DNA from 2 places in the Glutamicibacter ectropisis genome. Region 1 is predicted to be linked to the other one. Evidence: predicted binding sites of a transcription regulator. Region 1 holds the regulator's gene; the other holds the start of a gene.
The links. The regulator HspR, encoded in region 1, represses chaperone genes until heat shock. The targets are predictions, from matches to a motif close to AAGTTGAGTCNNNNNGACTCAACTT.

Region 1 (16,119 bases):
CTGTTGACTCATCCTCAACATTCCGTCAGGGCTTTGGCACCGGCTTGGGCACGGATCCCAACGGCAACAAGGTGAATGGGAGCACCGAGGAAGCGTTGAAGGATCTCGGCCACGAAACTGACCTGGTGAAGCTCGGCTTGGCCGGCAACCTGGAAGGTTTCGAATTCCTGACTTCGGATGGCAGCGTGCACCGGGGCGATGAATTGGATTACCGCGGAGCGAAAGCGGGCTACGCCTCGCAGCCGGGGGAGGTGATCAACTATGTTGACGCGCACGATAACGAAACGCTCTACGACCTCACTGTGCTCAAGTTGCCACGAGATACCTCCATGGAAGATCGAGTGCGAATGAATACTCTCTCGCAGGCGACCGTAATGTATTCACAAGCTGTTCCGTTCTGGCATGCCGGAACCGAGTTATTGCGTTCAAAGTCTTTGGACCGAAATTCCTATAACTCGGGGGACTGGTTCAACCGCATCGACTTCTCCGGCGTGGAGAATACTTTTGGCTCCGGGCTTCCACCCAAGGCGGACAACGGTGAGAAGTGGGATCTGATGGCTCCACTATTAGAAGACCCTGCGCTCAAGCCCGATGTCACGGCGATGGCTAACGCTGAAGGGGCAGCTTTGGATTTGCTACGGACTCGTAAGGAGGTAGGTCTGTTGCGTTTGGGCTCAGCTGATCTCATCGAGCAAAAGGTGAGCTTCCCGCTGGGTGGGTCCGAAGCCGAACCAGGAATTATCGTGATGCGTATCGACGATACCGTGGGCAAGGATGCTGACCGCAAGCATGATGGGGCCTTGGTGCTCTTCAATGCCTCGCCGAAGGAGAGCACGCAGACCCTTGAGGAATTAGTAGGTCACGATTATTCGCTCGCTAAGGCGCTCTCGGGTGGAAGTGATGACCGGGTGAAGTCGACTTCGTTCGACAGTGCCACCGGTGAGCTGACTATTCCGGCGCGCACTGCGGCGGTGTTGGTGGAACCTCAGGGCTCGGCCAAGTAGCAGTACATGGGAGCATTCCAGATGGATCATCTGTCAGCGGCATCTGGATGAGCGTGTTGACTGATGACCTGATTGAGTCAGTGCGGCAATCGAGGTTTTCATTGCCAAAGCGTCCATGCTGACAGCGAACAACCCGCTCTCGTTTTCGCGAGAGCGGGTTGTTTCATTGTGTCTGTAAATCAGTTTTGGGGGTCTTTGCGACGACCAAAAATGAAGTAGGAAAGGCTTCCCAGTACGTTGAGGCAACTGACCACGGCCCACAGGGGTTTTGGCCCTCTTACCAGCCGAGCGGGGCGTCGACGAAGATCGCGCAAGGCTGCAATCATCAAAGTCAGTTCGATAATTCCAGCGGCGACTACAGCTATTTGGGTGCGGCGATCCAGCTCCCGAAATGACCGTTTTTTCGGATGGTTGAGGCGGTGAGAACCACTGGTAGTTTGTCCTTGAATGCCTTGCGTGTCCTGTGTCTGAAAATTATTTTTCGGCATGGGAATCATTCTTGCACTTTGTTCGTTGAAGAAGACAGAACGCAAAGTTGAGTGAGGTTGGCTCAAGTTAATTTGACAGTCGAAAGCGGCTGAGTAAACTTGAGTCCAGAACGCTCAATCAGGATAAATATCCTCAGCGTTAGTACTTTCAACCAAGGCAAAGGAGAGCCATTATGTCGCGTGCCGTAGGTATCGACCTAGGAACCACCAACTCCGTAGTTTCCGTGCTCGAAGGTGGTGAGCCAACCGTTATCGCAAACGCGGAAGGCAACCGTACTACCCCGTCGATCGTTGCTTTCTCGAAGAGCGGCGAAGTCCTGGTTGGCGACATCGCCAAGCGCCAGGCAGTGAACAACATCGACCGCACCATCGCATCGGTCAAGCGCCACATGGGCACCGACTGGACCATTGACGTTGATGACAAGAAGTACACCGCGCAGGAAATCTCCGCACGTACCCTGATGAAGCTGAAGAACGACGCCGAGGCTTACCTGGGCGAAAAGGTCACCGACGCAGTGATCACCGTTCCTGCATACTTCAACGACGCTGAGCGCCAGGCCACCAAGGAGGCCGGCGAGATCGCAGGCATGAACGTCCTGCGTATCGTCAACGAGCCAACCGCTGCTGCACTGGCTTACGGCCTGGAAAAGGGCAACGAAGACGAGCTCATCTTGGTCTTCGACCTCGGTGGCGGTACCTTCGACGTCTCCCTGCTCGAAGTTGGCAAGGATGACGACGGCTTCTCCACCATTCAGGTGCGCTCCACCGCTGGTGACAACCGCCTCGGTGGCGATGACTGGGACCAGCGCATCGTAGATTGGCTGCTGGCACAGGCCAAGGCTAAGGGTGCAGACCTGTCCAAGGACAAGATTGCCCTGCAGCGTCTGAAGGAAGCTGCTGAGCAGGCTAAGAAGGAACTGTCCAGCGCTACCAGCACCAACATCTCCCTGCAGTACCTCTCGGTCACCCCAGAAGGCCCAGTGCACCTGGACGAGCACCTCTCGCGTGCAAAGTTCCAGGACCTGACCAAGGACCTGCTGGAGCGTACCCGCAAGCCATTCAACGATGTCATCGCAGAAGCAGGCGTCAAGGTTTCGGATATCGCTCACGTGATCCTCGTTGGTGGTTCCACCCGTATGCCAGCCGTTGCTGAACTGGTCAAGGACCTGGCCGGCAAGGAAGCTAACAAGGGCGTGAACCCAGATGAGGTTGTTGCCGTGGGTGCAGCCTTGCAGGCAGGCGTTCTGAAGGGTGAGCGTAAGGACGTTCTGCTCATCGACGTCACCCCACTGTCCCTGGGTATCGAAACCAAGGGCGGCGTGATGACTAAGCTGATCGAGCGCAACACCGCAATCCCAACCAAGCGTTCGGAGACCTTCACCACCGCTGAAGACAACCAGCCTTCGGTATCCATCCAGGTCTTCCAGGGCGAGCGCGAGTTCACCCGTGACAACAAAGCTCTGGGCACCTTCGAGCTGACCGGTATCGCACCGGCTCCTCGTGGCATCCCGCAGGTTGAGGTCACCTTCGACATTGACGCCAACGGCATCGTGCACGTCTCCGCTAAGGACAAGGGCACCGGTACCGAGCAGTCGATGACCATCACCGGTGGTTCCTCGCTGTCCAAGGATGACATCGAGCGCATGGTTCAGGAAGCTGAAGCACACGCCGAAGAAGACAAGAAGCGCCGTGAGGCAGCTGAGACCCGTAACGCCGCTGAGCAGGCTGCCTACTCCGTAGACAAGCTGATCAAGGACAACGAGGACAAGCTGCCAGAAGAGGTCAAGACCGAGGTTCAGGCCGACGTTGACGCTCTGAAGGCTGCCCTGGAGAAGCAGGACAACGACGACGAGGTCAAGACCGCGTTCGAGAAATTGCAGGCTTCCCAGACCAAACTGGGCGAGGCAATCTACGCTAACGCACAGGCTGAAGGCGCTGCTGCCCCTGAGGGCGAGCAGGCTCCAAACGCTGATGAAGACATCGTCGACGCCGAGGTCATCGACGAAGACGAAGCCGACAAGAAGTAGGGAGTTAGGGAATATGTCCGAGGCACAGGACCAGAACGAAAACTCCGGCCAGGAGCCGGAGAACCAGCAAGAGGCTGCCGAGACGCAGCCAACCGCTGACGCCCTGGGTCAGGCCGAGGCGATCCTGAACGAGGCTGGCGCCGGCGTGGACGACTCAGCTGCACAGCAGGAAGAAGCCAGCGCCGGTGAAGCCGAGCTGCGCAACGACCTACTGCGACTGCAGGCCGAATACGTCAACTACCGCAAGCGCGTTGAGCGTGACCGGGCAGTGGCGCGTGAAAACGCCGTCCAGTCCGTGCTCAACACCCTGCTTCCGGTGCTCGATGACATCGATGCAGCCCGGGCGCATGGGGACTTGACCGACGGCCCGTTCGCTTCGATCGCGAACAAGCTGGACACCATCTTGGCCCAGCATGGTCTGGAGCGCATCAACGAGGCCGGTGTGGAATTTGATCCAAACATCCACGAAGCACTGCTTCGTCAGGCTGTCGCGGATATTCCAGCCGACCACGTAGGGCAGGTGCTGCGCACCGGCTACCGCAAGGGAGCTGTCATCTTGCGTGCAGCTCAGGTGCTGGTAGCAACCGGCGAATAGCCACGAATAACACAATCTGAAACTGCCCACTGCCGAGAGATCGTCAGTGGGCAGTTTCGAATTGGCATTGAAAGGACGGGGCCCTGATGGCAAGTCAGGACTGGATCGAAAAAGACTTCTACGCCATTCTGGGCGTCGCCAAGGACGCCAGCGAGGCGGACATCAAAAAGGCGTACCGCAAACTTGCACGCAAGTACCACCCGGATACCAATCAGGGCGATGCGGCCGCTGAACAAAAATTCAAAGACATTTCCGAAGCGCATTCGGTGCTCGCCGACAAAGAAGAACGCGAGCAGTACGACGCCATCAGCGCCATGGGCTCCGGAGCACGCTTCTCAGCTGGCGGACCGGGCGGAGCACCGGGCGGTCAGGCCGGCTTTGAGGATATCTTCTCCAACCTCTTTGGTGGGGGAGGCTCTGCACGCTCACGCGGTGGACAGCCCGACTTCTCCGACCTCTTCGGCGGGGGCGGTTTTGGCGGCGGTGGTTTCGGCCAGAGCGCACCACCACGTAAGGGCGCTGACCGCACGGCTAATACCTCGATCTCCTTTGCTGGATCCATCAAGGGAACCACCATTGGACTGCGCGAGCAGAACGGCGAAGTCATCGATGTGCGCATTCCCGCGGGCATCAAGGATGGACAGTCCGTCCGCGTGCGTGGCAAGGGCCAAGCCGGAGCTGCTGGCAATGGCGACCTGCTGGTGAAGGTCAAGGTCACCGAGCATCCATTCTTCAAACGCGAAGAGAACAACATCCGCATCCATGTCCCAGTGACCTTTGATGAAGCGGTGCTGGGAGCCAAGATCCACGTGCCAACCTTGGACGGGGAAACGGTAGCGATGAAGGTTCCTGCAGGCTCTAACTCCGGTCGTACTTTACGCCTGAAGGGTCGTGGCGTGAAGACTTCCAAGGCCACCGGCGACTTGCTGATCACCTTGGATGTCGTGATCCCGCAGAATCTGTCCGATGAGGCAAAGAAAGCGGTGGAAGATTTCGCTGCTGCCACGGCAGGCGAAGATCCACGCGCAGACTTGGCTGCCAAAGCCAAACTCTAAATCGGATCGGTTCTTAGCTTCCCCGACATGGCCTCGAAGTGGCATGGCGGGGAAGCTAGACTCAATGACTAGAGGCTCTGTATCTAACAAGCCAAGTAGAAAGGTGGTCGAAGCAACGTGAACGGGGAGTACCTGCGTCCTGTCTTCGTCATTTCTGTCGCCGCTCAACTGGCCGACATGCATCCGCAGACACTACGTCAATATGACCGGATTGGGTTGGTCTCACCAAGCCGTCAGTCCGGTAAACAACGACGCTACTCTCAACGCGATGTTTCTCTGCTCCGCCAAGTACAGGCGTTGAGCAAAGATGGCGTCTCCCTCGAAGGCATCAAACGCATCCTTGAGTTGCAAGACCAGGTTGCCTACCTGCAAACCGAGGTCAACGACCTGCGCAACGAGCTCAGCGCGGTACGTGCCGGTCAAACCCGCATCTTTGCCGCCGGCACCTCCGGGGGAGACGTAGTATCTCTGGCACGCGGTATGCGTCCGGAACGCCGCGAACCGACGGTGACACTGTTTACTACTCGACGGGCTATTGGCCGCTAGATTCGGCCATGGCGTGCTAGCCGCGCCTGTAGGTTGGTTCGCACGGCGGGCCACTCATGCGGAAGAATCGAGAAGATCACGGTATCGCGCAGCGTACCGGTGATCGGATCGTATTTGTGATTGCGCAGGACACCATCCTGTTTGGCCCCCAAACGCGCGATGGCTGCTCGCGAGACTTCGTTGTGCCAGTGCGTGCAGAACGCGACTGAGAAACAATCCAGCTCTTCGAAGGCTCGCTGAAGCAGCATGAATTTTGCTGCAGGGTTGATACCGGTGCCTTGAACCTCAGGGGACAGGTAGGTTGAGCCGATTTCCGCGCGGTGGTTCGACTCATCAATGTTCAGGTATGTGGTGGCACCGACCGCCTTGCCCGTAGACATATCAATAATCGCAAAAGGCGCCATTTCACCAGCCGCCTGCAGGGCCAAGCGCTTCTTGATATCACCGAGCATGTCTTGGGCAGAAGGTACCGAGGTGTACCAGATTTCGTCTAGCCCTCCGGTAGTGACAACCTGTGCTAAGTCATCAGCATGCTCGGGTGAAAGTTGTTCCAACCGCACGCCGGCGTATTCCATCGTGGGCGTCTGCGCGTAGTCATTGATCTCGGATGAGGTAAGGGCCATGGAATCCATCCTATGGATTCCATGGCCCTTACCTGGCGTTAATCTGCGATATTAACCGACACGCGTGTAGGCCAAGTCGAAGACCAGACGTCCAGCTTTGAGTGCCTTGCCTTCAAAACTGGTCAGAATGCGACGTTCAAAGCGCGGTGCCCAGCCACCTTGTTCATCAATGAATTCAGGCTCGGGGTCAAAGCCTTCCATACCCTCGCGGCGAACCTTGGTCAGGTTGCTGGCTTCACCGGCGAGGTTGCCCGGGTGCTGGTTCTGGAAGTCTGCGTGTTCTTCAAGAACTTCACGCATCTGTTCTGCGTAGTTGGACCAGTCGGTGGCCAGACGCAGAGTACCGCCGGGTTTGAGGACCCGGGAGACCTTGTCGAGGAAGGACTTCTTGATCAAGCGACGCTTATGGTGACGAGGTTTGTGCCAAGGGTCGGAGAAGAAGATCCAGATTTCGTCGGCACTATTTTCACCAAGCATCACGTCCAGAACCTCTGGAGCGTTCGCCTGAACGGCACGAACATTGCTAATTCCAAAGGACTCGACCTTCAGCATCAACTGGGCCAGTCCTGGACGATACACCTCAACGGCGAGGTAGTTACGTTCCGGATCATCCTTGGCAGCGTTGGCAATGCACTCGCCTAGACCGGTACCGATTTCAACGACCAATGGTGCGGTACGGCCAAAAGCTTCGGTGGGATCAAGATGGAAGTCATCAGCAACCGAGGTGTCAGCAATCTTGCGTGGAGGCTCAATCACGTACTGATCTGCGTTGCGCTCCCAAGCACTTGCCCGGCGACCTTGCAGGCGGTTTCCACGACGGACAAAAGAGACCGGCTCAGCCCTGAAAAGTGCGGGGTCTCGTGGGGACGACGCCTGGGGTTGCTGCTGTTCTTCGCTCGATTCGCTCATGATGATTAATTCTAGACGAGCATTGGCACTCTCATAGGGCCGATGGATAGGGGATTGGCCACGTGGATCAGGGAAGAATCGGGGATTATCCCTATGGTTCAGTGATGCGAAGTCGGTGAGACTGGTTATATGACTGATTTAGTGCGCGGTATTCTCAACATAATTTGGTTGGTGTTTGGCGGACTTTGGCTCGCCTTGGGATACGTTCTGGCTGGCATCATTTGCTGCCTGCTGATCGTGACCATTCCCTTCGGCATTGCTTCGTTCCGCATCGCAGGTTACGCCCTGTGGCCTTTCGGACGGACGGTGGTTGACCGAGGTCCTGTCGGAGCATTCTCCACCCTGGGCAATGTTATCTGGGTAGTCTTCGCTGGAATTTGGATTGCTATCGGGCACGTCCTCACCGCAATTCCGATGTTCGTATCGATCATTGGTATCCCGCTGGGCATTGCGAACTTGAAAATGATCCCGGTTTCACTGATGCCACTGGGTAAAGTGATTGTCCCATCCGACTACTACATTGCAGGCATGAGGCGCTGAGCAGTCACCGGGACAGTACTCCGGGGTAGAATGACCGATCTGGAACATCTTTCTACAGCGTTCGAGGTCGGCCTTCGTCCATGTCCACAAAGTGCCCTCGGCCGGTGCTGTGTTGTGTAGAGTCAACGCTGTTTACAGGCGCGAGGGTTTCGTAAAGTGTCGGTCTGTATTGAGACCATCGTGGCATGAGCATGAATGTCGTAGACGAAGGTGCATTATTGAGACGCCCGTTGCGTGAAGCGGGACTTCCCCTAGTGCCTGATGCGGAGACCATATCAAAACCGATACATGCCTCGGTCATTTCTTGGACGATGCCTGAAATCGCGGACGATGAAGGTACGGTCCACTACATATTTGTCATCAGTCATGGCGAGGGTAGCTTTAGTTCGCACGTGGGTTCCACCGATGCGCCAGCACCATTGCCAGTCATGTTGCGAGAACTCGAACAACTGGTGGATGAGCATCGTAGCCAAACTTGGATTTGCGTTCCGAACCGATACTTCAACATTGCCCGAGTTTTCTCCGAAAGCGGTTTTGTAGTGACTCGCGGAATTAATCGTATTAATCGTGCGGCGCGAGAAGTGGAAGATCAGGTCCAATACGTCAAAACTTCCCTTGTTCAACGTGCCCGTAGACGAAATCAACTACGGGATAGCCCAAGGCGTGAGCGACATCGAAATCATAATTTGCCTCCACAACAGGAGCCTATCCAGTGGTATCCCGAATACTGGTCAGTCAGTCAGGCCGCGCCCATGCATCTAGAGATTGGCGTCGATGCTTCTGCGGATTTCGACGGTGCTGGTGCTGTGGCTATGATTACTGGGCATGGCGACACCGTGGTGTATGCCGGAGAGTTCTCCGGGCATATAGGAATTCTCGAATTCAGGGCAGTGATCGTTGCCCTTGAGTATTTGCAGAACACCAACGTACATAGCGCCGTAATTCACATTGATTCGTTGGATGCTTACCGCGTCATCGAAAAATTGGTGGGAGCCGGGCGATACCTTGACGGCTATTGTGGAATCAGTGAGGAGCTGTGCGTAGAGTTCTTGACCGCGTGGCAGGCTTGCAGGGCTTCTGTCGAGGTGGTGCGCCATCGAGGCCATGCAGGTTTGAATTACAACGAGGCAGCCGATGAGTTGGCATGGATTGCGCGAATGGCGTCGAGGTATCCTCGCGAAAACGTTGAGCCTGAATTGATTGAACGTATTCAGTCGATTCAGCAATTCATTCAGGACTCCAACCAAAACGCGCTCCTTTCTCACTGAAACTCTGTGAAGAACGAGTAAAGCAGGCGCCCTGATCGGACGCCTGCTTTTGAGCGGTGATTGGGCTAGCTCTTGAGATACTCATCGTGCTGGCGATGAGCTTCTTTAACCTCTTCGCGGATCTTGTCCACGTCCTTGGCCTTGTCGCGGTATTTCTTCTCCATGGTTTTCACCAGCTCTTCCTCGGCTACCAACGCGCGGTAGATACGTTCGCGTTCACCTGCGTCTGCGGTGTAGGTCAGATCGTTGTAGCTTTTAGCGTGTCGGCGAAGGTTGCCGATGGCAGTCTGCGCCTTGCCAGCCTTGCTGAACAAAGACGCCAGGACAGTGACAACAAGGACACCAATAATTACTGTCAGTGAAAATCCAGTGCTGATCTCGATGACTTTAACATGTTCGCCGTTATTGACGAATGGCAGGTTGTTCTCGTGTAGCGCATGCAAGATGAGCTTCACGCCGATGAATGCCAGGATGGCGGCAAGCCCATAGGACAGATAAATGAGGCGGTCGAGTAGCCCATCAAGCAGGAAGTACAGCTGTCGCAGACCCATCAGCGAGAAGGCCGTGGCGGTAAAGACGATGTAGACGTTCTGAGTCAGTCCAAAGATCGCTGGGATCGAATCCAACGCGAATAGAATATCCGTACCACCGATGGCCACCATCACCAACAGCATGGGCGTTAGGACCTTCTTGCCGTCCACTTTGGTGAATAGTTTGTCGCCGTCATAGGTGTCGGTGGTGTGGAAGAGCTTCTTGGCAATGCGGATGATGAAGTTATTTGCTTCATCAGAATCATCGTCTTTCTTCAGCAGGTTTCCTGCAGTCAAGAGCAAGATCAAACCAAAGAGGTAGAACACCCAAGCGAATTGGTTGATCAAGGCAGCGCCAACGAAAATGAAAGCGGTCCGGGCAATCAGCGAAAATACGATGCCGAAGAGCAACACCTTTTGCTGGTCTTCACGCGGGACGCGGAAGCTGGCGATGATGATCAAGAAGACAAAGAGGTTATCAACCGATAACGCCTTTTCCGTGATGTAACCAGCAAAGTATTCGGCGCCCATATCGATGCCACCGAAGATTAAGACGACGATGCCAAACACCAGTGCGATTCCGACATAAAGGCTGGACCAGATCGCTGCTTCTTTAAGGCTGGGTACGTGAGCCTTGCGAATATGGAAAAAATAGTCGAAGGCAAGAAGAGCAAGAACGACGGCCACTGTAATGGCCCAGATTAAAGGAGAAACTTCCATAGGGGTTTCCTACTTTCGTAAGGCGCGCAAGCACGATATCGAGTAAGTCTCTTCACCAGCCCGTAGGCCGGCCGCTAAACCCGGTGGATCTATGAAGATCTACGTATTGACGAGTTTAGCGCTTAGGAATACTCCCTTACATACTTCAAGCCTAACTTGATCTGGTCTATTGAGGAAAGAGGTCCTCTTCAAATTTCGCTGTGATCTGTAATGTACTTCGTTGCCCAACAATTAGATAGCGGTTGAGGGCTTTTCATAGATTCGTAGCAGTATCAAAGTGTTTTTCGCATCTTGATGCTGGTGGTCTCGTAGCCTAAGGATTCGTAGAGTCCGCGAGCCGTTTTGTTGAAACCGAATACATTCAGGCCCAAAGTCTGTCCTCCGTGAGAGCGGGCATAGTCTTCAGCCAAGATCATGGCTTGACGGCCAAAGCCGTGGCCACGGTGCTCTGCTTCAACGACGATGTCCCACACCCACCAGGATGTTGGATCCCCGGAAGTGTCCTGACCGACCCACAAATAGCCAACGTCACCCAAGACTTCGTCTGCCAATGTGAAGACTGCGTTTGTTAAGGTCGCCTGACCTTCAGGAAAAGAGTGTGTCATCGTGCTCTGTGCACTTTCCTTAGCCTGTTCCTCTGGAATGCCTGTCGCGATCAGGTCGGTAATGTATTCGGAAGTGCTTCTACTGAGCCAAGAAGAGAATTTTTCTGATGGTAATGGAATGAGAGTTAGAGCCATATTCGAATCTTATCTTTGACTACGATGCCGAAGGCTTTCGAGCTGCCAGGATCTGTTCTCGCAGAATGTCAGCATGACCGCAGTGTTGAGCCAATTCACGCAACATGTGTAACAACACCCAGCGCACTGGTAGCGGACCACGGCGGTTTCCAGGAAAGATATCGTCTCCTGTTTTCCCCTTAAGCACCTGCCGGGATTCTTCGATAGCCCGAGCGTAGCTGTGTTGTATTGATTCAATGGTGTCGGATGCCTCCAAAACGAAAGATTCGTCTGGAGTGGCAACGAGACCCAAGTCGGATCGGCTCGTACCGGTGGCAGCTTCGCCAAACCAGACTCGTTCCACAAACGTCGCGTGCTTGACCAACCCGAGCAAAGTGGTTTTTGAATCAACCAATTTCGCCCGAGCTTCTGACTCTGAGAGACCATCGAGACATGTCATGAGTATTTGACGGTGCTCATCGATGAACGCCTGGATCATGGAGTGGTCGTCGAGTGAATAAATGTCGGCTGAATCTGGGGTTGCCATGCCTCATCCTAACCTGAAGGGGTGTGAGGAACTTCGCGCCATTGTCCCGTCAATCAAGATCAAAAATTCTTTGAAAATGGTGCTCTGAGTGGAATAAGATGGCTACGTACAGAGTTGAGTTAAGTACACTCAAGTTTATGGGTTCACCCAGTAAGAGAAAGGATGCGCGTGGACACCAAACTCACCACCAAGAGCCAGGAGGCTCTCTCAGCTTCCGGTATGAACGCCTCGACAGCAGGTAATCCGCAGATCGAACCTGCGCATCTACTCAAGTCTCTACTGGATCAGCGGGACTCCGTAGCTGTTGCCCTGCTGAAAACGGCTGGGCTTGATGTTGATGCACTTTCCGTCCAGGCAAGCGCGGCAATCAACTCATTGCCTTCAACCTCAGGTAACTCTGTAGCTCAGGCACAGTTCTCCCGTCAGTTGTTGCAGGTCGTCAGCAACGCTCAGGAAACTGCGACAGAAATGGGCGACACCTATGTTTCCACCGAACACCTTTTGATTGCTCTCGCCGCAGACCAGACCAAGGCCGGCGAAGCAATGCGAGAGTTCGGAGCAACGCGGGAACTACTTGTCGGAACTCTGCCCACCATCCGTGGAGACCGCAAGGTAGATAACCCGAACCCCGAGGCCACTTTCCAGTCCCTGGAGAAGTTTGGCACCGACATGACCGCGCTCGCCCGTGCCGGCAAGCTGGACCCCGTCATTGGACGTGACCGCGAAATTCGGCGCGTAGTACAGGTGCTCTCTCGCCGTACCAAAAACAATCCAGTGCTCATCGGTGAACCAGGCGTAGGTAAGACTGCCGTCGTTGAAGGTCTGGCCCAGCGAATGATCGCCGGTGACGTTCCGGAGTCGTTGCGTGGCAAGACGCTGATCTCCCTGGATCTGGGCGCTATGGTCGCAGGCGCCAAGTACCGCGGTGAATTTGAGGAGCGTCTCAAGGCAGTGCTGGAAGAGATCAAGTCCTCGGATGGTCAGATCGTGACATTCATTGACGAGATCCACACCGTCGTTGGAGCCGGTGCTTCCGAAGGTGCCATGGACGCGGGCAATATGCTCAAGCCCATGCTGGCGCGTGGTGAGCTGCGGTTGATCGGTGCAACCACCCTGGATGAGTACAGGGAGAACATCGAGAAGGACCCAGCGCTGGAACGTCGTTTTGCGCAGGTGTACGTAGGGGAGCCAAGCGTTGATGACACTATCGCCATCCTGCGTGGGCTGAAGGAACGCTACGAAGCTCACCACAAGGTGTCCATCGCTGACTCCGCCTTGGTAGCTGCTGCCTCCCTGTCTAATCGCTACATCTCGGGACGGCAACTACCAGATAAAGCCATCGACCTTGTTGATGAAGCCGCCAGCCGCCTGCGCATGGAGATTGACTCTGCCCCGGAGGAAATCGATGAGCTGCGCCGTGAGGTGGACCGGCTGACAATGGAAGAACTGGCGCTGTCCGATGAGACAGATCCAGCCTCCGTGGAACGCCTAGAAGCCCTGCGCAAGGACATGGCCGACAAGAAGGAAAAGCTCGATGCGATGAACTCGCAGTGGGAGTCCGAGAAAGCTGGCCTGAACCGTGTTGGTGATCTAAAGGTCAAGCTCGATGAGCTTCGTGGGCAGGCAGAGAAGGCTCAACGTGAAGGTGACCTAGAAAAGGCCTCCCGGCTGCTCTACGGCGAGATCCCCGCTCTGCAGAAGGAGCTAGACGCTGCTGCTGCAGCTGAGGCGGATCGCTCTGCTCAACCGAGCATGGTTGCCGAGGAGGTTACCGCGGATGACATCGCTGAAGTGATTTCGGCCTGGACCGGCATCCCAGCTGGGCGCATGTTGCAGGGTGAAAGCCAGAAGCTGCTGGATATGGAAGAGATCATCGGTCAACGACTGATGGGCCAGAAGCAGGCTGTGGCTGCCGTCTCTGATGCAGTGCGTCGAACTCGAGCTGGGATCGCGGATCCGAACCGACCCACCGGTTCATTCCTCTTCCTAGGACCTACCGGCGTAGGCAAAACCGAGCTGGCGAAGTCCTTGGCTGACTTCTTGTTCGATGACCCCCGGGCCATGGTGCGTATCGACATGTCGGAATACTCCGAGAAGCACGCGGTCTCTCGACTAGTTGGTGCCCCTCCGGGATACGTCGGATATGAAGAGGGCGGACAGCTCACCGAGGCTGTGCGTCGTCGCCCATACTCGGTGATCCTGCTCGACGAGGTCGAGAAGGCTCACCCAGAAGTCTTCGATATCTTGCTACAGGTGCTCGATGATGGACGTCTCACGGACGGACAGGGTCGCACGGTGGACTTCAGGAATACCATCCTGATCCTCACCTCCAACCTGGGCTCGCAGTTCTTGGTGGATCCAACCTTGGACGACGATGCTAAGAAGAATTCGGTGATGAATGTCGTCAACGCGTCATTCAAACCGGAATTCTTGAATCGTCTGGACGAGGTGATCCTCTTTGACCCGTTGAGCATTGAAGAGCTGGGCAATATCGTCAAGCTACAGATCGACTTGCTCTCCGAACGTCTGGCAGAACGCCGGTTGACCCTGGACGTGGATCAGGCTGCTAGTGAGTGGCTAGCACTAACCGGTTACGACCCAGCCTATGGGGCTCGACCACTGCGTCGTCTTGTGCAGCGCGAGATCGGAGACCGGCTGGCCAAGGAGATCCTTGCCGGCGCGGTGCAGGACGGGGACACCGTTCAAGTCTCACTGGATGAACTAGGCGACCAGCTGAAAGTTCAAAGGAAGAGCTAGTTACGAGAAACGAGGGTGTGAACAGAAATCTGTTCACGCCCTCGTTTTCATGTATTGAAATCTAATTAGCTCTCATTTGTTTCCTCAGCCTTTGGGCTTTCTTCATCAGAAGTTTCATCTTTAGATTTCGTAGCATCGTCATTTGTTGCGTCATCTGACGCATTTGCAGGCAAAAGAGAGGTACGGACATTTCCCTCAGACAGACTCAAGAAACAAGAAACAGCACGGTCACCCTGTCCCCAGGTGCTCTCTGAAGGGCGTGAGAAATGGTAAGTCCAAGTGGAATCCAACCCCGCGCTCGGGTCCAAGGAGACTGACTTGCATAGGTCTTCTGACTGGTTCAGTAGTTCCGTGGCACCAGGGTAGTTAGTACCCGAGACTTCAAAAGAACCGATCATCTGAGCGTTATGCGCCGAGTCGCAAGTAACCACAGTCTGGGTATCTAGAGGCGAAGTAAAGCCGCGCAGACAATCACCCAACTGCAGCTGAGCAGGGGGCATTTCGGTGGCAATAATCCCGTCCAGACCGGGGTTTTCGTTGCGTTCAACGTTGTTCGCAACGGGCGAAGCCGGGGGATCTATGATGCGCAACACCACGAAGACCACGGCGGCGGCCAGTGCCAGGACGGCAATGATCAATAGGGCCCATTGGCCTCCGCGCCGCTTGGGCTTTTCTGGTTCGGGCTGCAACGGCGGTAAAGCCGCCTGCGGCTCGGGCAGATTTTCTTCCACCACCTGCTGAGCTCCTTCAGAGTCGGGGCGTTCATTTAATAGCCAGCTCAATACATAGTCGTTGGACTAATTGACAGTCTAGCGGTATCGGCGAGTGTTGCGTTCAGCGCTCGCCGGTGAATCATGTTAACCTTTAATTACGAAAGAACTGATCACATATTCGGGGGCCTTCATCTAATTAGATGGACCACCTCCCGACTCTACTGAAAAGAGGGGGTCACGCCATGGGGCGCGGCCGTCAAAAGGCTAAAGCACAGCGTCAGGCGCGAGACATTAAGTACTACTCGCCGTCTACCGACCTTTCGGCACTCGAACGCGAGTTGGGCGTTCGGTCCGAACATCATGCTCAGAACACCGAGCGTAATGATTCATCGTATGACGAAGAATATTCGGAATACGACGAGCTGACTAAGAAGTACTCGCGAGACGACGACGAGGATTAATATCCTTTTCTGAGGCCGGGAGTTTTTGGCTCGGAGTGCCACACCTAGGTAACGAAGTGGTACAGCTCTTCAGTACATTTTGCGACATGCCGCAACGACTAAGCTAAATTAGCTATTAGTCGTTGCGGCCTTTGTCGTGTCCAACAAGCATGAGGTGGAACGTGAGTAGCAAAGAAGAGTTAGCCATCCAGATGGCGCATCACTCGGCGATTCGCTCAATGCAACGCATCGTGGAGCAACAAGCTCCGGCTTCGCCAGAGGACGAAGCACGTGCTGGGGTGCAACAATTACTTGATGAGGGCGATGTACTGGTGGTCACCGGTGCCGGAGTCTCTACGGACTCCGGAATTCCGGATTACCGAGGCCCTAACGGCTCCCTGCAACGCCACCGTCCCATGACCTATCAGGAATTCCGCCATCGCCCAGAGGCGCGCCAACGCTACTGGGCCCGCGGCTATGTTGGCTGGCGCCACATGGACAAAGCCGAGCCAAACCAGATCCACCGACGCCTGGTGCAGTGGGAACAAGAAGGCAAGATCACTGGGATCATCACACAAAACGTGGATGGTCTGCACCAGCAAGCTGGATCGCAACGAGTCATTCCAGTTCACGGGGAT
Region 2 (16,119 bases), 1.4 Mb from region 1:
TACTCGACGAACGAGTGCATAGCTTCTTGAATCGCCTCTAGCAATACCACCAACTAAATAGATCTCTTGATCGACAACCCGTCCAGTGTTAGCTAACTACTGAGTAACAAAGCGTCGAATTTTTCTAAAAAATCTTCGCACTCATTGGCTAACGCTGGGCGGGTTTGTCGCAGTGGTGCACGGAATTTATTGTGAAACGCCCAAAGTAGTTGACGCGTCGCTCAGAAAATATTATTCAACAACCCCTTGATATATGCCGTAGGTCACTTAGGATTCCTAGCTATAGGACGACGTATCAGCGGACGTTGTCCTCGGACGATCATCAAAGCTCGCACCGCTTTGCCATTTTCGCCCGCCCGGTGACGGGAGCAATACCGCTACCCAGCCCAGCTAGGAGAACCATGGTCACTCGGCGCACGCAACGAGTGCCGCGCCTGATTTTGGGGTCAGCCACTGCAGTTGCAATGGCAGTCACCCTTTCAGGCCCGGCAAGTGCAGCAGGCATTCCCCAACCAGCAGATGGCGAACAAGCTTTCTCGCTGCCGATTAGCAGCTCCCAGGCGCTGTCAAACCTCAAAGTTTCAGGACCACTGGCTAAAGCCTCAGGCGAGGTATCGGTGTTCGTGCAGCTTAAGGGCGACGGAGCTTTCGAGACCGTCAAAAAGTCTGGAAAGAACAAAGACACTGCCAAGGTCAAGAAGATGAGCAAGGACGTCAAAGCGAAGGGCAAGCAGCTCGCCGCCGAATCTGACTCCACCATCATCTACACCACGCACAACGCGCTCCAAGGCGTAGCTCTGACCGGTGACGCTGAAGATCTTCGCAAACTCGCTGAACGTAGCGACGTAGCGAAAATCAGCTCCATCGTTCCAAAGAAACCCTCAAACCGTAGCTCCGTCGTAGACACCGGCGCTTTGGAATCATGGAAATCCTTGGACAAAACCGGCAAGGGCATCAAGGTTGCCGTACTGGATACCGGCGTGGACTACACCCACGCAAGCTTCGGCGGTCCAGGCACCTTGGAAGCCTATGAGGAAGCGCAAGCCTCCACCGAGCTACCTTCGGCAGACTCCGGACTACGTGATGACAATAAGTTCATCGGCGGTTGGGACCTGGTAGGCGATGACTACAACGCGAACTCCGATGCTGAGAGCTACCAACCCATTCCACATCCAGACCCCAACCCGCTGGACTGTGAAGCAGCCGGTCACGGTTCCCATGTCGCCGGCACCACCGCCGGTTACGGCGTCAACGCCGATGGCTCCACCTTCACCGGAAACTACGCGGACTTGGATGCCAAGGCCCTGTCGGAGATGAAGGTAGGCCCAGGCTCTGCACCAGAAGCTCAACTCATCGGCATCCGCGTTTTCGGCTGTGAAGGTTCCTCCTCGGTAGTCGGCCAAGCACTGGATTATGTGCTCGACCCGAACGGTGACGGCGATTTTTCCGACCGCGCACAGGTAGTGAATATGTCCCTGGGCTCGGATCATTCCCCGACCGAAGACCCTGAAAACGACATCGTCGATGAACTGACCAAGGCCGGAATTCTTTCGGTTGTTGCTTCGGGCAACGCCGGCGACGTCACCGATGTCGGCGGTTCCCCCGGTAACTCGCGCTCATCACTGACCGTTGCCAACTCGGTGGGATCTCACGTCACCTTGGATAAGATTCAGGTTGATGAGCCAAGCGATGTTGCAGGTACCGCCTCAGGTCAGTACTCCTCAAACTTCAACTACACCAACGCTGACCCAGCTCAGCTGACCGGTGAAGTTGTGATGGCTCCAGCCAGCAATGAATACGGTTGCGACGCATTCGAAGCAGGTTCGCTGGAAGGCAAGTGGGTTTGGCTGAAGTGGAGCAAGAACGGCGAATTCCCTTGTGGATCCGCTGCTCGTTTCAACAACGCTGAAGCCGCCGGTGCCACCGGTGTAATCCTCGATTCCGAAGCAAACCTTTTTGACGCTGGCATTGCGGGCAACTCCACCATTCCAGGCGCACAGTTCACCTTGGATCAGTCGCAGCGACTGCGTCCAGCAGCAGAAGCTGGCACGTTGAAGGTGACCCTGTCGCCTGACTTCGTCGGTGGATCCTCCAGTGAATCCGGTGCCGGTGACACCCTGAACTCCTCGTCCTCACGAGGCGTTCATGGCAGCAACGGCGTAGTCAAGCCTGACGTTGCCGCCCCGGGCACACAGATCGGTTCGGTAGGCGTTGGCACCGGAACCGGTACCGCGGTCATGTCGGGCACCTCAATGGCTACTCCACTGGTAGCCGGAATTGCAGCACTGGTTCTTGAAGGCAGCGATTACACCCCTTATGAGGCCAAGAGCGTCATCATGAACACCGCAGCCACCGACATCAAGGCCGCCAACGGTGAGGCTTATGGTCCAAACCGCGTGGGTGCAGGTCGAGTAATGGCTGACGCTGCGATTGAAACTCCAGCCTTCGCCTACGATTCCGACGCGCCGGATCTGACCAGCGTGGTCTTCGGTGTCATTGAATTGGACGGCAAGAAGGGTTACACCGCCAAGCGTAAGATCACCGTTCAGAACACCAGTGACAAGACGCAGACCTACAACGCCAACTACGTTGCTGCGACCCAGATCCCTGGCGCAAGCTACAGTCTGGATCGCAAGAGCGTCACCGTTAAGGCCGGCAAGAGTGCACAGCTGACCGTGACTTTGAAGGTCGATCCAAAGGAATGGGCCAAGACCATTGACCCAACCATGGCTACCACCCAGTCCGGACTGTCGCGTGCATGGCTTGCCGATGCCACCGGTCGTGTCGAGCTGACCAGTAGCACCGCTCCAACCTTGCGTGTTCCAGTTCAGGCAGCTCCTAAGCTGGTCGCTGATATGTCCGGCAAGGTCAAGAAGCTGAAGAAGGGTTCAAACACCACGACCCTCGATCTGAAGGGCAAGGGCATTACCGCTGGCGAAGGCGCTACCGAAGTGACCTCCCTACTCGGTGCCTTTGAACTCGGCGCTTCGAGCGACCGTGGCGATGCTTCCTTGGATTCGATCCCTGCAGCACGGTCCATGGACCTGCAGTATGTGGGCGCATCGAGCACCGCTGGCCGTACCGGCGTGGCTGATGGTCAGTTGAACATCGGTATCTCAACCTGGGAGAACTGGGCTCACTTAGCTGGTGGCAGTGAACTGGACGTTGAGATCGATACGAACGCTGATGGTAAGGCCGACTTTGTCACCTTCACCACCGTCATCGATGAATTGGATCTGGATCTGGCAGCGACCTTCGATCTTGCCACCGGCAAGCAGGTCGATTTGCAGCCAGTGAATGGCGTGCTCGGCGATGTTGATACCAACAGCTACGACACCAACACGGCAATCTTGCCGGTCTCGCTTTCGGCCCTGGGCCTGAGCGATGACGCGGCCGAGATTTCCTACCGTGTCCTTGGCTACTCCTGGTACAACACCGATGACGCTGGCTCAATGGTTCCAGTGGACCAGACCGACTGGATCAACTTCAATGTGGCAACGCCACAGGTTGATTTTGGTGCAGAAGGCTCACTGTTCACCGATCTGAAGGGCAACAAGATTCCGGTCACGGTTGCCGATAGCACTAAGGATTCCAAGGCGCTGTTGCTTCACCTGCACAACGCCAGCGAAGACCGTGCACAGGTACTGGACATCGTGTCCGGTAACACCGGAAAGCCAAAGACCAAGTAGTTCTTAGCTTTCCATAAGACCAGGTCCGGGACGCATCCTAGCGAGTAGGAATGTGCCCCGGACCTTTCTTATTGATGTCGGAGTCGACGTCTAATCACTGTTGGCGAAGTTTCGCTTCTAGCTCCACCACCGCTGCTTCACGGACCTTGTCTGCGAACTTCTGGTCTTTTTTGGCTTCATTGCTCAGTGCCTTGGCCATGACGATTGCCTGATCGGAATTAACACAAAGTGGCACAGTGCCTCCGGCCTCCACAAATTTCACGGCTCGTTGTCCCATATCTACCGAGGCAATTTGCTTAGCCTCGCAGAGGTCATCGGAAATTACCACTCCCTCATATCCCATGTCCTGGCGCAGTAGCCCGGTGATGATCTTCTCTGAGAAGGGCGCATCGTTTTGAGCATCAAGTTCTGTATAACGGGCGTTGGAGATCATAATCCACGAATTTCCTTGATCGATTGCCTCTTTAAAAGGCTCAAGGTCGGTGGCGTCCGTGCCAATCACGGTGTCGGTAACTCCGCTAGAAGTATCAGTATTCTTTGCTACCCGACCCAATCCTGGGAAGTGTTTGACGACTGGTTGCACCCCGGCAGAATTCAGAGCATCGGTGACGGTAGTAATAGCGGAAGTCACCGTTTCAGCGGTGTTGCCATACTGCCTACCAAAATACCGGATGGGTGCGTTCTTGGTACCGATTTTTGCGGGAACTACATCTGCCACCGGGGCGAGGTTCACGTTAATGCCGGCTTCAGCCAGTTCTTCGCCGACTTGCGTGATGTTCGAGGCTAATTTCTCACTGCTCCATTGCCCTTGTTTTGTGGCGGTAGGCAATTCAGTAAATCCAGAACCCTGTAACACCCTGACAAATCCGCCTTCTTGGTCGGTGGCCACCCATACCGCAAGGTCCTCAGGGACATTGGATTTGAGGGTTTTAGTTATAGCCCCGACTTTCGTAGCGGTCTGCTTGAGTGACAGCTGCGAACGGCCCCGTAAGAAGACGTTAGAGATCCCCTGCTCTTTCATTGCCTTCAGTTCACCGGTACTCGCGCCGGTCGCCGGAACGCCCGCCATCACCAAACTTGCGGCCTGTTGCTCTACCGTCATCTGGTCCACAAGTTCTTCAGCCTGCGCTCGCACCGTCGGCTCTTGGCTCGGAGTTGGTGTGGGCGTTGCTGTCGGCGAGGTGTTCGGGCTAGTTCGCGGTGATTGGCTGCTAGCTGAAGACGACACCGAAGAGGACGCCGACGATGACGGCTCGTTGGTACTTGACGTATCTGTTGGCGAACCGGGCGCACTGCAACTGCTCAGCAGGAGCATCGCGAGCATTCCAAACGACATGAGCTGTCTGACGTGAGTAGCCATCTTTTTATCCTCCCACTCCGTTCTGCGAAGACGCCGAAAGTTTCTGTGGCGCGGATGATCTTCCCAGTTCTAGGCGCGAACTTCTAAAAGCTCATCCCATTCGGTGGTGTAGCGCTGGGATATGTGTTCGCGTTTCATCGTCCACTGCGGACTCTGCGCCATTCCTGCAGGCCCCAAGCCGATGGACTTTGCGCCGAAGCGTGCGGAAATATCCTGGACTACCGAAGAAACATTCTTCTGTTCTTCCTCTTGCCCGTCTCCAAGTTCAAATAGGTCTAGTTGTTTTTCTCCTGGCGAATCGCTGAGCCCCGATAGGATTACTCCCCCGCGCACATAGTCCATTCCTGGCTGCATCAAGTCCCGCATGGCTGCGATGGCTAGTTTGCTGAGCAGAATTGGATCTCGTGTCGGTCGTGGGAGGCGTACTTGGGCGCTGGGGAACGAGGCCTCGCCCTGAGCAAACCTGCTGGTGCCTGCAGTGACGGTTAATAACGTGGCATAGCGTCCTTCACTGGCCAATCGGCTGGCGGCCTTTTGCGCGTAGATGGACATGACTTCTTCCATTGCCTCGTAAGTTCGTACCGGAGTCGAAAAGGACCTGGTGAACATGACCTGTCCACGGTCGGCGCGTTCTTCCACGGGCCCGATGCAACGCTGCCCGTTGAGTTCAAAAACGGTACGTTGAAGAACCACGGAAAACTTTTTGCGGATAAGCAACGGGTCGGCATCCCGTAAGTCCGCGATCGTTTCAATACCCATGCTCGTGAGCTTGGCCCCGGATTTCCTTCCGACGCCCCAAACATCAGTGACTGGAACGCGGGAGAGAATATTGTCCAACACAGAACGATCCATCAGTTGCTGAACACATACGCCACCAAGTCCTGGATTGTGCTTGGCGATGTGGTTAGCCAACTTGGCCAGTGTTTTTGTCGAAGAGACCCCCACACAAACAGGGACACCGATACTCTTATCAATGGCCTTTCGAATCTGAGCCGCGGTGCTACGCACCTGTTCGAGGTTGCCTTCCAAACCGATGAATGATTCATCAATGGAGTAGACCTCATGCCAAGTTCCATAGCGGCCCAGCAATTCCATAACTCGCGCGGACATATCGCCGTAGAGCTCATAGTTGCTCGAACGTACCGCCAGGTTGTGGCTATCCATGAGCCGCTGGATCTTAAAGAACGGTTCACCGGTGGCGATACCTAGGTCTTTGGCTTCTTGGGATCGCGCGACAACACACCCATCATTGTTCGAAAGCACGACGACCGGTCGGTTACGTAAGGAGTAGTCGAAGGCTCGCTCGCAGGAGACATAAAAGTTGTTCACGTCCACTAGGGACACGTGGTCAACGGACATAATGTAGACACCTTGTAATCACTCCGAAGACACCGACTTCATCGCCTTCGGTTAGCCACACAGGTAATGGTGATTCGTCGCTGAGTAATCCGACTTTGGGTCCATCAATGTGCCAGCGTCGCACCAGCATCTGGCCGTTAAGATTGACGATGACCACCGAGCCATCACGGACGGAGAGTGAACGGTCCACAATGACTTCGTCGCCATCGTGAATTCCTGCAGAGCGCATGGCATTGCCACTAACGCGCATAATGAAGGTTGACACTCGATCCTTGACCAGCAACCTGTTCAGATCCAGACCACCGTCAAAATAGTCCCGGGCAGGCGAAGGGAATCCCATCGCTGATACGGCCTGCACCGGACCTGCGCTAGAAGGCTCCGGCACAAAAGGCTCTGCGTTGCTCAAAGCTCCACCTCACCATTACCCAAAACTAGTACAAACTTTCGAACATTTAGAATTGTACTCGGTTTTCGCACCCCGTGTTCCACCCCGGGAAGGACTTAGCATTCCGGAGAATTTAGGTCGCTAGATCGCGTTTAGTTGATAGCCCGTTTGGGGTTCGCGTGCCACTTCGCTGGCTCGGGCCGACATATATGAACTCTAGTGCAGCGCCTTGACCCGCCAGCGTTCTACCCTAGAAGGAACGATCTTTTGTTTTCGGTCAAGGAGTCACGTGCAGGTTTTACTAGTCAGTGCCGGTGATGTCGCCATCGAGGCGGGCTTACGTTTTGCCCGTGCTGGAGATCAGGTCACCGGCTGGCGACGCAATAGCGCTAAGCTGCCGACAAGTTTCACCGGTCAGGATGTCGACCTGCTCCAACCCGCTTCTTGGCCACAATTCAACCCCGAGACCGAGGTCGTGGTGTTCACTCCGGTCCCGGCGGCTCGCACCGTGGAGGCTTACACCCGCAGTTACTTGGAAGTGGCTAAGGAGCTGGTTTCCCGGTTGAAGGTGCAGGCACCGCAGCTCAGGCGCTTCATTTATGTTTCTTCTTCGGCCGTTTCGGGTGGTGGCGAGGGCGAATGGATCGATGAGTCCACCGAGGTAGCGCCCAACCGCCCAACTTCACAGGTGCTGGCCGATACCGAGCAGGTGCTACTCGATTCGGGTTTGCCGGTGACCATCCTGCGCGCTTCCGGAATTTACGGACCGGGTCGTAACCATCTGATCAATCAGGTACGTGATGCCAGCGCTCGAACACCGCTCGAATCGCATTGGACCAATCGCATCCACCGCGACGATCTGGCCCAGGCAATCGTACACAGCGCCGCCCTGGACGAAACCGGCACGCAGATCTACATGGTCACCGACAACGAGCCTGCGCAGATCGGCGAGATCTATACCTTCCTCGCCCAACAGCTAAGTCTGCCGGTCCCACAGCAAGCCACCGAACCAGCAGTGCGTCGCGCGGCCAACCGGCGCATCCGCAATGACAAGCTATTGGCCACGGGCTTCACTTTGCAGTTCCCCGGATACCGTGAAGGGTACCGATCGGTGTTGGCCGGCGAATCCACGCGACACGCTTAAAAGAACGAACCGGCGCGATCCCACCATGGTTTGAGTTCGCGCCGATTCACTTTACTCAGGTTCCTGATGTGGAGCAGAACTGGTTAGAAGCCGTTGCGCAGCGGGTTGAAGTGGCGCGCGATGGCTGGCACAGACTGTCCGGTGATCTGGGCAGCCAGAATCTTGCCGGTCAGCGGGCCAAGGGCCACGCCCCACATGCCGTGTCCGCCGCCCACCGAGACGCGTGAGGAAGCGGTCTGGCCGACCAGCGGCAGGCCGTCGGCGGTGCAGGGGCGCCCGCCAACCCACTCTTCCTTGCGGTTCTCCCAGTTGATGCCCTTGTAAACCGGGGTTGCAGCGGCAACGATGGCCTCGATGCGCTTGGGCTCCAGCTTGTGGTTGACGTCGCGGAACTCCATGGTGCCGGCGATGCGGAAGCGGTCGCCCAGCGGGGTGCAGGCCACACGCTGGGTAGGGAAGTAAATCGGGTGAGTTGGCATGTCTTCTGGCTCAACCGTGAAGGAGTAGCCACGGCCAGCCTGGACGACGACCTTCACACCGAACTTGCTGGCGATATCAGTCATCCAGGCACCGGTGGCGAGCACTACGTGGTCGGCGGTGATGGCACGGCCCTCGGAGCCGATGACCGTCACGGAGGAACCGTTGTCGCGCACGTCGGTGACGTTGAAGGTGCCGATGATGTCCCCACCACGAGCGATCACGGACTCGGCCAGCGACTCCATGAACTTCGGCGGGTTGATGTAGCGCTGGCCCTTAATGGCCACGCCAGCAACAACGTTGTCGGACAGGGTCGGTTCGATGTCGCGCAGCCGATCGCCACTGAGCAGGTCAAAGTCGACGTGCCCGCCGGTCTTGTGGATCATCTCGAACTCGTGCAGCAACGCGTCACGATCCTTCATGGAGATGAAGCCGGTCAGGAATGGGTCGGCAGGCTTGGTCTTCTCCTTGGTCCCCGGTCCCGCAGCAGTGTCTTCGGCGATCTCATCGAAGGCATCCAGGCCGGTGTGTCCCACCTCGGAGAAGATGCGCATGGCTTCTTCCCACTTCTTGGGGGTGGAGTGCCAGGTGAAGCCGAGCAGGAAGCGCAGCAGCTTAGCATCGGCCTTCAGCGGGATGTACAGCGGCGAAGCAGGATCCAGCATCATCTTCAAACCCTGCGAGAAGATCGATGGCTCGGCAATCGGTAGGGTGAGCGCCGGGGTCAGCCATCCGGCGTTACCCCAGGAAGATCCCGAGGCTACGCCGCCACGGTCAACAACGGTGACTTTGACACCGGCTTCTTGTAGGTACCAAGCCGTGGACAAACCGACGAATCCGGCGCCGACAATGACAACATGATCTGGCGCAGTTACCGCTGCCATGACCCACTCTCCTAGCAATTCCTTGGCCTCTATGCACGAGGTTGTATGTGTTCACTGTCGCGCGATCTACGATGAAATTCAACGCGTTCTGAGGATTCAACAGTGATAGCCACCACACTGTTGTGTGATTTGCGTTTTCTGCGGAATCTGGAACTTTTCACCGTATTTTTAACAGTTCTCCAGTGGAACGCGAAAAGTTTAGCTACGCGTGACCAAGTAGCTGACCCCTGAGCCCCACCGCCCAATCACCGTCTGCGTACACTGAAAACAAGTGCATCATCATCGCCCCACCCCGACCAACCAGCACAAAGGAACATCACCACACACATGGCCTCACGTAAACCAGCCAAAAAGAAATCAGCGCAGGGACACCCGGCCCGCCGAGCAGGAGCTAGCTCCGTGCCTTTCGAGACTGAAGTACGTCAGGCGCTTCAACCGTTTAAGTCTCAGCTCTTCCGCCATTTCCAAGAAGAAGGTCAGCCAGCCAGCGAAACGCGTGCAGCCATCGAAGGGTTAACCACCTTGCTGACGGTGCACGCTCAGTTGCGCAAAAGTGTTGATGTCCAGTCGCTGGATCCAACGATTCTTGGTGAGCAGCTTGGTCACCTATCGTCCTTGGGTAAAGAGGTCGCAGCAACCAGCGCCGCGATCCTCAAGCACTACCTCACGTTCCTAGGGACCACCGCTAACTTTGGCGGCAGCGTCGAGGACTTCAAACAGACTTTTGAGTTCCTCTCACGTATGGCTGGAGATTCGCCGATCGTCGCACCTTTCCTAGAAGACGATGAAGCCAATGGCGCATTCGAATCGATGCCATTTGTGTTTGCCGCTCGTGAACTGATCCAGTGGGTTGGCGCGGGCAAGCCGAGCACTCCCGCCGGCGTGCTGACCGGCGAAACCTTGCAGGACGCTGCCCAAGCATTGGGCCTATTCATCAAGGTCGATGAAAGTGCTGACGCGCCTGAAGAGAGCGCCTGGGAGCCAGAGGATGGAACTGTAGTTCCCGCGCTGGCCGACATCCCCCGGCTTTCCGCGTACTGGGACGCGCTGATCGGCACCGCCATGCTGACCTACCAAGCACCTAACGCTAAGCCGACCGAATCATTGAGCGAAGCATTGCTTGCTTCAAGCGGGGCAGGTTCGCGCGTAGTTAAGGAACTGATCGCGGAAGTGCTGTACTCGCACATCCTGATCAACACCTTGGAAAAGCCAGGCCAAGCGCAGATCGCCGAAATGGTTGCTGGTGTTCTGAGCAACGCCGCTTCGTCCACTCCTCCGCGCACCGAGTTTGCTCTGCAGATCCCTACCCAGGATGATCTTCCAGCAGAGCAGCATCACCTGATCCCGAGCTTGGAAGAGGTTGTGCCACAGGTTGAATCCCTGCTTCGTATCTTTGAACGTGAAGGCCTTGTGGAAATCGACGATCTGATCACCGTTCCACTCGTGCTTCGCTCGTCGTTGGAGCGCGCGCTGGGTAAGGTCTCGGATCATGTGCTGAAGCACGATGCGGCTTCCGAAACACCAGAAGCGTAAGTCTTGCAGTAATTGAATAGTGATGGCTCCGGAGGTTCTCCGGAGCCATCACTATTTGAAGAGATTATTTACTATCCGTGCAACCTTTGAGAGTTCGCACTTAAGTTATAAAAGGTACGCTGCACTGCTGACAGACAACGGCGGGGCGATGGGGGCGCAACCGCCGATGAAAGATCAGTCCGTTCAAACAATGCAACGCACCTTTTAATCACCTCAGGTCCTTCATGATGCCACTCGCAAAACACCACCAAGTACCTCATTGGTGATCGGTCTTCACCGATACATGTCTAACCTATCGCGTTCACAAGAATTTCGAAATCATACTTTAGTAGGAGGGCAGGGCTTAGAACGGGATGCTGGCCCGAAGGATCCACTGCCCTTTTTCGGCGCGGGTCGAGAACTTTCCTCCAAAAGCGCGCATTCGGTCGGACATTCCAACCAAACCGCTTCCACCCTCAGGCAATCCCTTTGATTTCGTACCCGAAACATCGATCTGATTAGTAATTTCTAGTACAGCTTCAGTTCCGTTGGACACCAGCTCAAGAGTGCACGATGTATCGGGGGCACCGTGTTTTATGACATTCGTTGTACCTTCTTGCATCACGCGATAGATCGCGGTTTGTGCCGAACGAGGAAGTTCCGAAATCTTCTCATCCGTGGTTGAGGTCACTTTAAAGTTTGCGTCTCGAAGTCGTTGAGCAAATAAATCCACACCCTGAAGTGCATATACCGTCGTTGCGGCAGGTTTATCGACAGCAGACCCGGCCTCATCGGACATCGTTCCGTCGGCTCTCAAAACGTTTAGCATCAGACGCAAGTCGTGCAGGGTCTCGGAACTCAGTTTGGATATGACATCGAGGGTCTCCAGAGCCATTTGTCCATCATTAGCAAACTTGGCGGCCTTTGATTGCATTACCACGATGGTGATGTCGTGGGCGACGATGTCATGAAGATCGCGAGCGATGTTCTTCCGCTCCCTCTCAATGGCTAGTTGAGTCTGTTGCTGAGCTTTCTGCATTTGTCGTACCGCTTCAGTGTTTTTCTCGCGCAAGACATAGATACTTCGCGTTAAAAAGTAGGCCAGGAGCGTCAACGGCACCAACGCCACGAGCAGTACCGCATCGCTTCCAGCCTGAATTCCAAATTGCACCATCCATGCAACAGTCAACGTCAGGAAAAGACCTCGGACGCTGCGTGCACTAACAGTGGCCGCTAGTGATGCGAACACCATGAATGAAACTATGGTCCAGAAGAATAACGAGGCATCATTCAAGAAGAAGTATGCGCCCGCGACGAAAAGGCCAAGAGATACGGCGATCCAGCGAAACCCTAACGCTAGAGCTACGCAGAGCCCCACCCCAACAAGGGCACCGCGAATAGATACGTCTGAGGAACCGCTAAATCCCTCTTGCAGAAGGGTAACGAATTCACTGCTGGAGACGGCAATGAGAATCGCCATTCCAGCCCAAATGATGACACCCCGGCCAGCAAGGTGCTTGGTCAGGGTGCCTTTTAGTCGTTCACTCATATGCCGAATAATTCACGGCAACGACTTTCAAGTCAAATAGATCGGTTACGGACAACTCACACCGTAGTGCTTGCAGAGCCACATGCCGAAGTCTGCACCCCAACCCGCTGGTGTGGCCACCGAACCAGAGCCGATCTGCCCCGAGTCCGCAGATGCGGGAGCCGCAACTGCAGTCAAAGGTGTCAAAACCAATGCGGCGACAGCCAGCATCTTCAAAGCCTTCATAACGAACCCCAAATCTCGTTAACTTATATACTTTCAAGTGAACAGGCCGATTGGCGGTCAAAAACATCGACTCAAAGGAAACAAATGGAACAAATCAAGGTCCTAATCGTCGATGATGAACCCCTTATTCGACATGCGTTGAGCACAATCCTAGCAACGGATCACGGAATTGTAACCGTATTTTCTGCAGAAAATGGGAAGCAGGCAATCGAGTATTGTTCGGACCATGAGGTCGACGTAGTTCTGATGGATTTGCAGATGCCAATCATGGATGGGGTTAGCGCTACTCGCGCCATCAAATCCCACATAGACAGCCCAGCAATCCTTGCAATTACGGCATTTTCATCGGATGAATATCTGATTCCAGTCCTCACCGCTGGCGCCAGCGGATACCTTGTTAAAGATTCTGAGCCGGATGAAATTATTAATGCGGTTCATGCAGTTCATCAGGGTACCGCCGCCATTTCACCTTCGGTTTCTTCGGACCTAATTTCGGCCGTTCGCAATGCGTATGTCGATAATTCGCAAACCGTCGAAGATCTCATTTATGATCTGGGGATTACCAGTAGAGAAATTCAAATTCTTAAATTACTTGCTCAGGGATTAAATAACCCAGAAATCTCTAAAACTCTGGGCATCACCGAAACTACGGTCAAGACTCACATGGCAAAAATCTTCGCCAAGCTTGAAGTTCGCGATCGCGTGCAAGCACTCGTGGCAGCGGCGCGCATGGGAATTGTCGAAATCCACAAAGACTAAATTTCGTTCACTGGCAGTGTGACATCCGACGCTCAGAAAGATATTTTGCGAGCCACGGGAATATCCTGAAGCCTACAGCGTTGAACATGAGCATAGACCGCTCAAGTTTCTACTAGGAGGCTCACTTGCCAGCATTTTTTGGTGCACCCTCAGACGGCTCGTTTGAGGAATTCCTCTCTCGGTTCCTCTCGTCACGGGCTCAGGCAGCGCGTCCCATCGACATTACTCGCCTGCTTTCCACGCGTACGCACGAAGCAGTAGCAACGGCTGCGGCCATCTCGCACGAGCACGGGCACGACGAAATTGACTCCCTGCACCTGCTCGCTGCCCTGATTCGTACCGAACCTATCGGTGAACACCTCACCGCCATGGGCATCGACATCGAAGCTCTAAGCCAGGATACCATCGCGCACATGCCAAAGAGCCAAGAAAAAGGCGAAAAGCCAACCCGGCTATCCTCGGCTGCCCAGCGCAGTCTCTTCGATGCCTACCAGGTAGCCCGTAACTACGGTTCGACCTACATCGACCCGGACCACCTCTTCCTCGCTTTTGTGTTCAACCCGGAATCCCCGGTCAGTCACCTGCTGGCCCAACACGGAATCACCGGCCAGTCCCTCCAGCAGGCAGCCATGGAACAGGCGCAGCGCGCCCAAAATGGCGGCCAGGATCAGGGCCAGGAAGACTCCGATGCTTCCATGCTCGAACGCTACGGTACTGATCTGACCGCACTGGCTGCTGACGGACAAATTGATCCGGTCATCGGGCGTGATGACGAGCTGGATCAGGTTGTTGAGATCCTTGCTCGCCGTACCAAGAACAATCCGGTGCTCATCGGTGAAGCTGGCGTAGGTAAGACCGCCATTGCCGAGGGCCTGGCGCGTGCCATCGTTGATGACGAGGTCCCCGAGCAAATTCGTGGTTCCCGACTGATCTCCATCGATCTGCCCGGAATGTTGGCCGGCACCCGATACCGCGGTGATTTCGAACAGCGCCTCACCGGCCTACTGGAGGAAATTGCCGACGCAGAAGGTCAGGTACTGGTATTCATCGACGAGATGCATCTGCTCGTAGGGGCAGGTTCCGGCGAGTCCGGAAACATGGATGCCGCCAATATCCTCAAGCCACGGTTGGCTCGTGGAGAGCTGCACCTGATCGGCGCCACCACCCTCGACGAATTCCGCAAGGTAGAGAAGGACAGCGCTCTGGCCCGCCGCTTCGGCAAGGTCATGGTTGACGAGCCATCTCAGGAAGTCGCCCTGGCTATTTTGGAAGGCCTGCGTGAGTCCTACGAGGATCACCACCAGGTGCAGTACACCCCGGCAGCTCTCAAGGCAGCCGTGGCACTGTCGGCTCGCTACCTGACCGATCGCCAGCTTCCGGACAAGGCCATCGATCTGATCGATATCGCTGGTGCTCGTCGTTCCATCGCTGCTGGCGATACCGAAGACGTGCAGTCCCTGCGCGCCGATCTGGTGGAAGCCGAACGTGAGAAGTCTCGTGCCATCGGCGAGGAACGTTATGAAGATGCTAGTGCCTGGCGCGATCACATCGCCGAGCTCACGGCGCGGATTAACGCTGCTGAAGAGGCCGGCGATGCCGGGATCACGCGAGTGGTAGACGAGGCTCAGATCTCTGAGGTCATCTCCCGTTCCACGGGCATTCCGACCTCCCGGATCACGGGCGATGACAAGTCGCGTCTGGCAACGCTGGAACAGGCCCTACATGCTTCGGTTATCGGCCAGAAGGATGCGGTGTCCGCAGTGGCTCGTGCCGTGCGCCGTAACCGCACCGGGCTATCCCCGGCAGGACGTCCGATCGGTTCGTTCCTCTTCCTGGGCCCAACTGGCGTGGGTAAGACCGAATTGGCCAAGGCGCTAGCTACCAACCTCTTCGGTTCGTCCGATTCGTTGGTGCGCGTGGATATGAGCGAGTACGGAGAGAAGCACACCGTTGCACGCCTGATTGGTGCCCCTCCGGGCTATGTTGGCCACGACGAACCAGGCCAGTTGACCGAGAAGGTACGACGTAACCCATACTCGGTGATCCTGCTTGACGAGATTGAGAAGGCCCATCCGGATGTGTTCAACGTGCTGTTGCAGGTGCTCGATGACGGCCGTTTGACCGACTCTTCAGGCCGCACCGTGGACTTCTCGAACACGCTGATCCTGATGACCAGTAACCTCGGTGGTGAGTACCTGGCTAACCGGGCCGGTAACTTCGGCTTCACCTCGGCCAAGGCCGGTAGCGAAGCCAGCGAGATCCGCGCCAAGGTGATGAGCAAGGTGCGCGAGTTCATGCGCCCCGAGTTCTTGAACCGTCTTGATGAGGTCCTGCTCTTCTCCAAGCTGTCGCAGTCGGAGATCGGCCAGATCGTCAAACTGGTCATCGCTGATACGCAGCAGCACCTGGCAGATCAGGAACTGGATCTGGAAGTCAGCGAAGCAGCCGTGAACTGGTTGGCGTCCGAGGGATACGACCCTGAGTTTGGTGCTCGACCACTACGCCGACTGGTTCAGCGTAAGGTACAAGATGCCATCGCCGATCTGCTGATCGATGATTCGCTGACTGCCGGCGACACCGTCTTGGTGGACTTTGCTGAGGACAAGTTGGTGGTGCGCAAGAAGGTTGATGCGCCAACCCCACCGGCGCAGAGCGAGCAGGTACCTAGCTTCTTCAATAACTAGGTAGCGCCAGCTTCAAGGGGGCTTGTTGCCCGGGGCTTTTGCCCCGGGCAACAAGCCCCTTTTGTGCGCCCTGAGCACATCAGTTAACCGAG

Region 2: a site for HspR is predicted at 13,427-13,451, ahead of QMQ05_RS01995 (ATP-dependent Clp protease ATP-binding subunit). Genes of this name have one in related genera too.

Annotation. Positions count from the first base shown of each region.
Region 1 is NZ_CP125942.1:2,645,115-2,661,233, reverse strand. It holds gene pulA (pullulanase-type alpha-1,6-glucosidase) at 1-1,004, shown strand, start outside; gene QMQ05_RS12515 (PLD nuclease N-terminal domain-containing protein) at 1,184-1,492, opposite strand; gene dnaK (molecular chaperone DnaK) at 1,666-3,519, shown strand; gene QMQ05_RS12505 (nucleotide exchange factor GrpE) at 3,533-4,114, shown strand; gene QMQ05_RS12500 (DnaJ C-terminal domain-containing protein) at 4,201-5,169, shown strand; gene QMQ05_RS12495 (heat shock protein transcriptional repressor HspR) at 5,347-5,715, shown strand; gene QMQ05_RS12490 (GNAT family N-acetyltransferase) at 5,712-6,338, opposite strand; gene trmB (tRNA (guanosine(46)-N7)-methyltransferase TrmB) at 6,390-7,247, opposite strand; gene QMQ05_RS12480 (YccF domain-containing protein) at 7,377-7,787, shown strand; gene QMQ05_RS12475 (ribonuclease HI) at 7,973-9,055, shown strand; gene QMQ05_RS12470 (TerC/Alx family metal homeostasis membrane protein) at 9,121-10,305, opposite strand; gene QMQ05_RS12465 (GNAT family N-acetyltransferase) at 10,578-11,045, opposite strand; gene QMQ05_RS12460 (DinB family protein) at 11,065-11,571, opposite strand; gene clpB (ATP-dependent chaperone ClpB) at 11,740-14,328, shown strand; gene QMQ05_RS12450 (septum formation family protein) at 14,394-15,062, opposite strand; gene QMQ05_RS12445 (DUF3073 domain-containing protein) at 15,284-15,502, shown strand; gene QMQ05_RS12440 (Sir2 family NAD-dependent protein deacetylase) at 15,694-16,119, shown strand, end outside.
Region 2 is NZ_CP125942.1:422,629-438,747, reverse strand. It holds gene QMQ05_RS02050 (FBP domain-containing protein) at 1-41, shown strand, start outside; gene QMQ05_RS02045 (S8 family serine peptidase) at 402-3,689, shown strand; gene QMQ05_RS02040 (glycoside hydrolase family 3 N-terminal domain-containing protein) at 3,784-4,824, opposite strand; gene QMQ05_RS02035 (hypothetical protein) at 4,850-5,041, shown strand; gene QMQ05_RS02030 (Y-family DNA polymerase) at 5,119-6,408, opposite strand; gene QMQ05_RS02025 (LexA family protein) at 6,398-6,748, opposite strand; gene QMQ05_RS02020 (NAD(P)H-binding protein) at 7,083-7,937, shown strand; gene QMQ05_RS02015 (NAD(P)/FAD-dependent oxidoreductase) at 8,021-9,298, opposite strand; gene QMQ05_RS02010 (hypothetical protein) at 9,626-10,831, shown strand; gene QMQ05_RS02005 (sensor histidine kinase) at 11,175-12,359, opposite strand; gene QMQ05_RS02000 (response regulator transcription factor) at 12,669-13,343, shown strand; gene QMQ05_RS01995 (ATP-dependent Clp protease ATP-binding subunit) at 13,469-16,027, shown strand.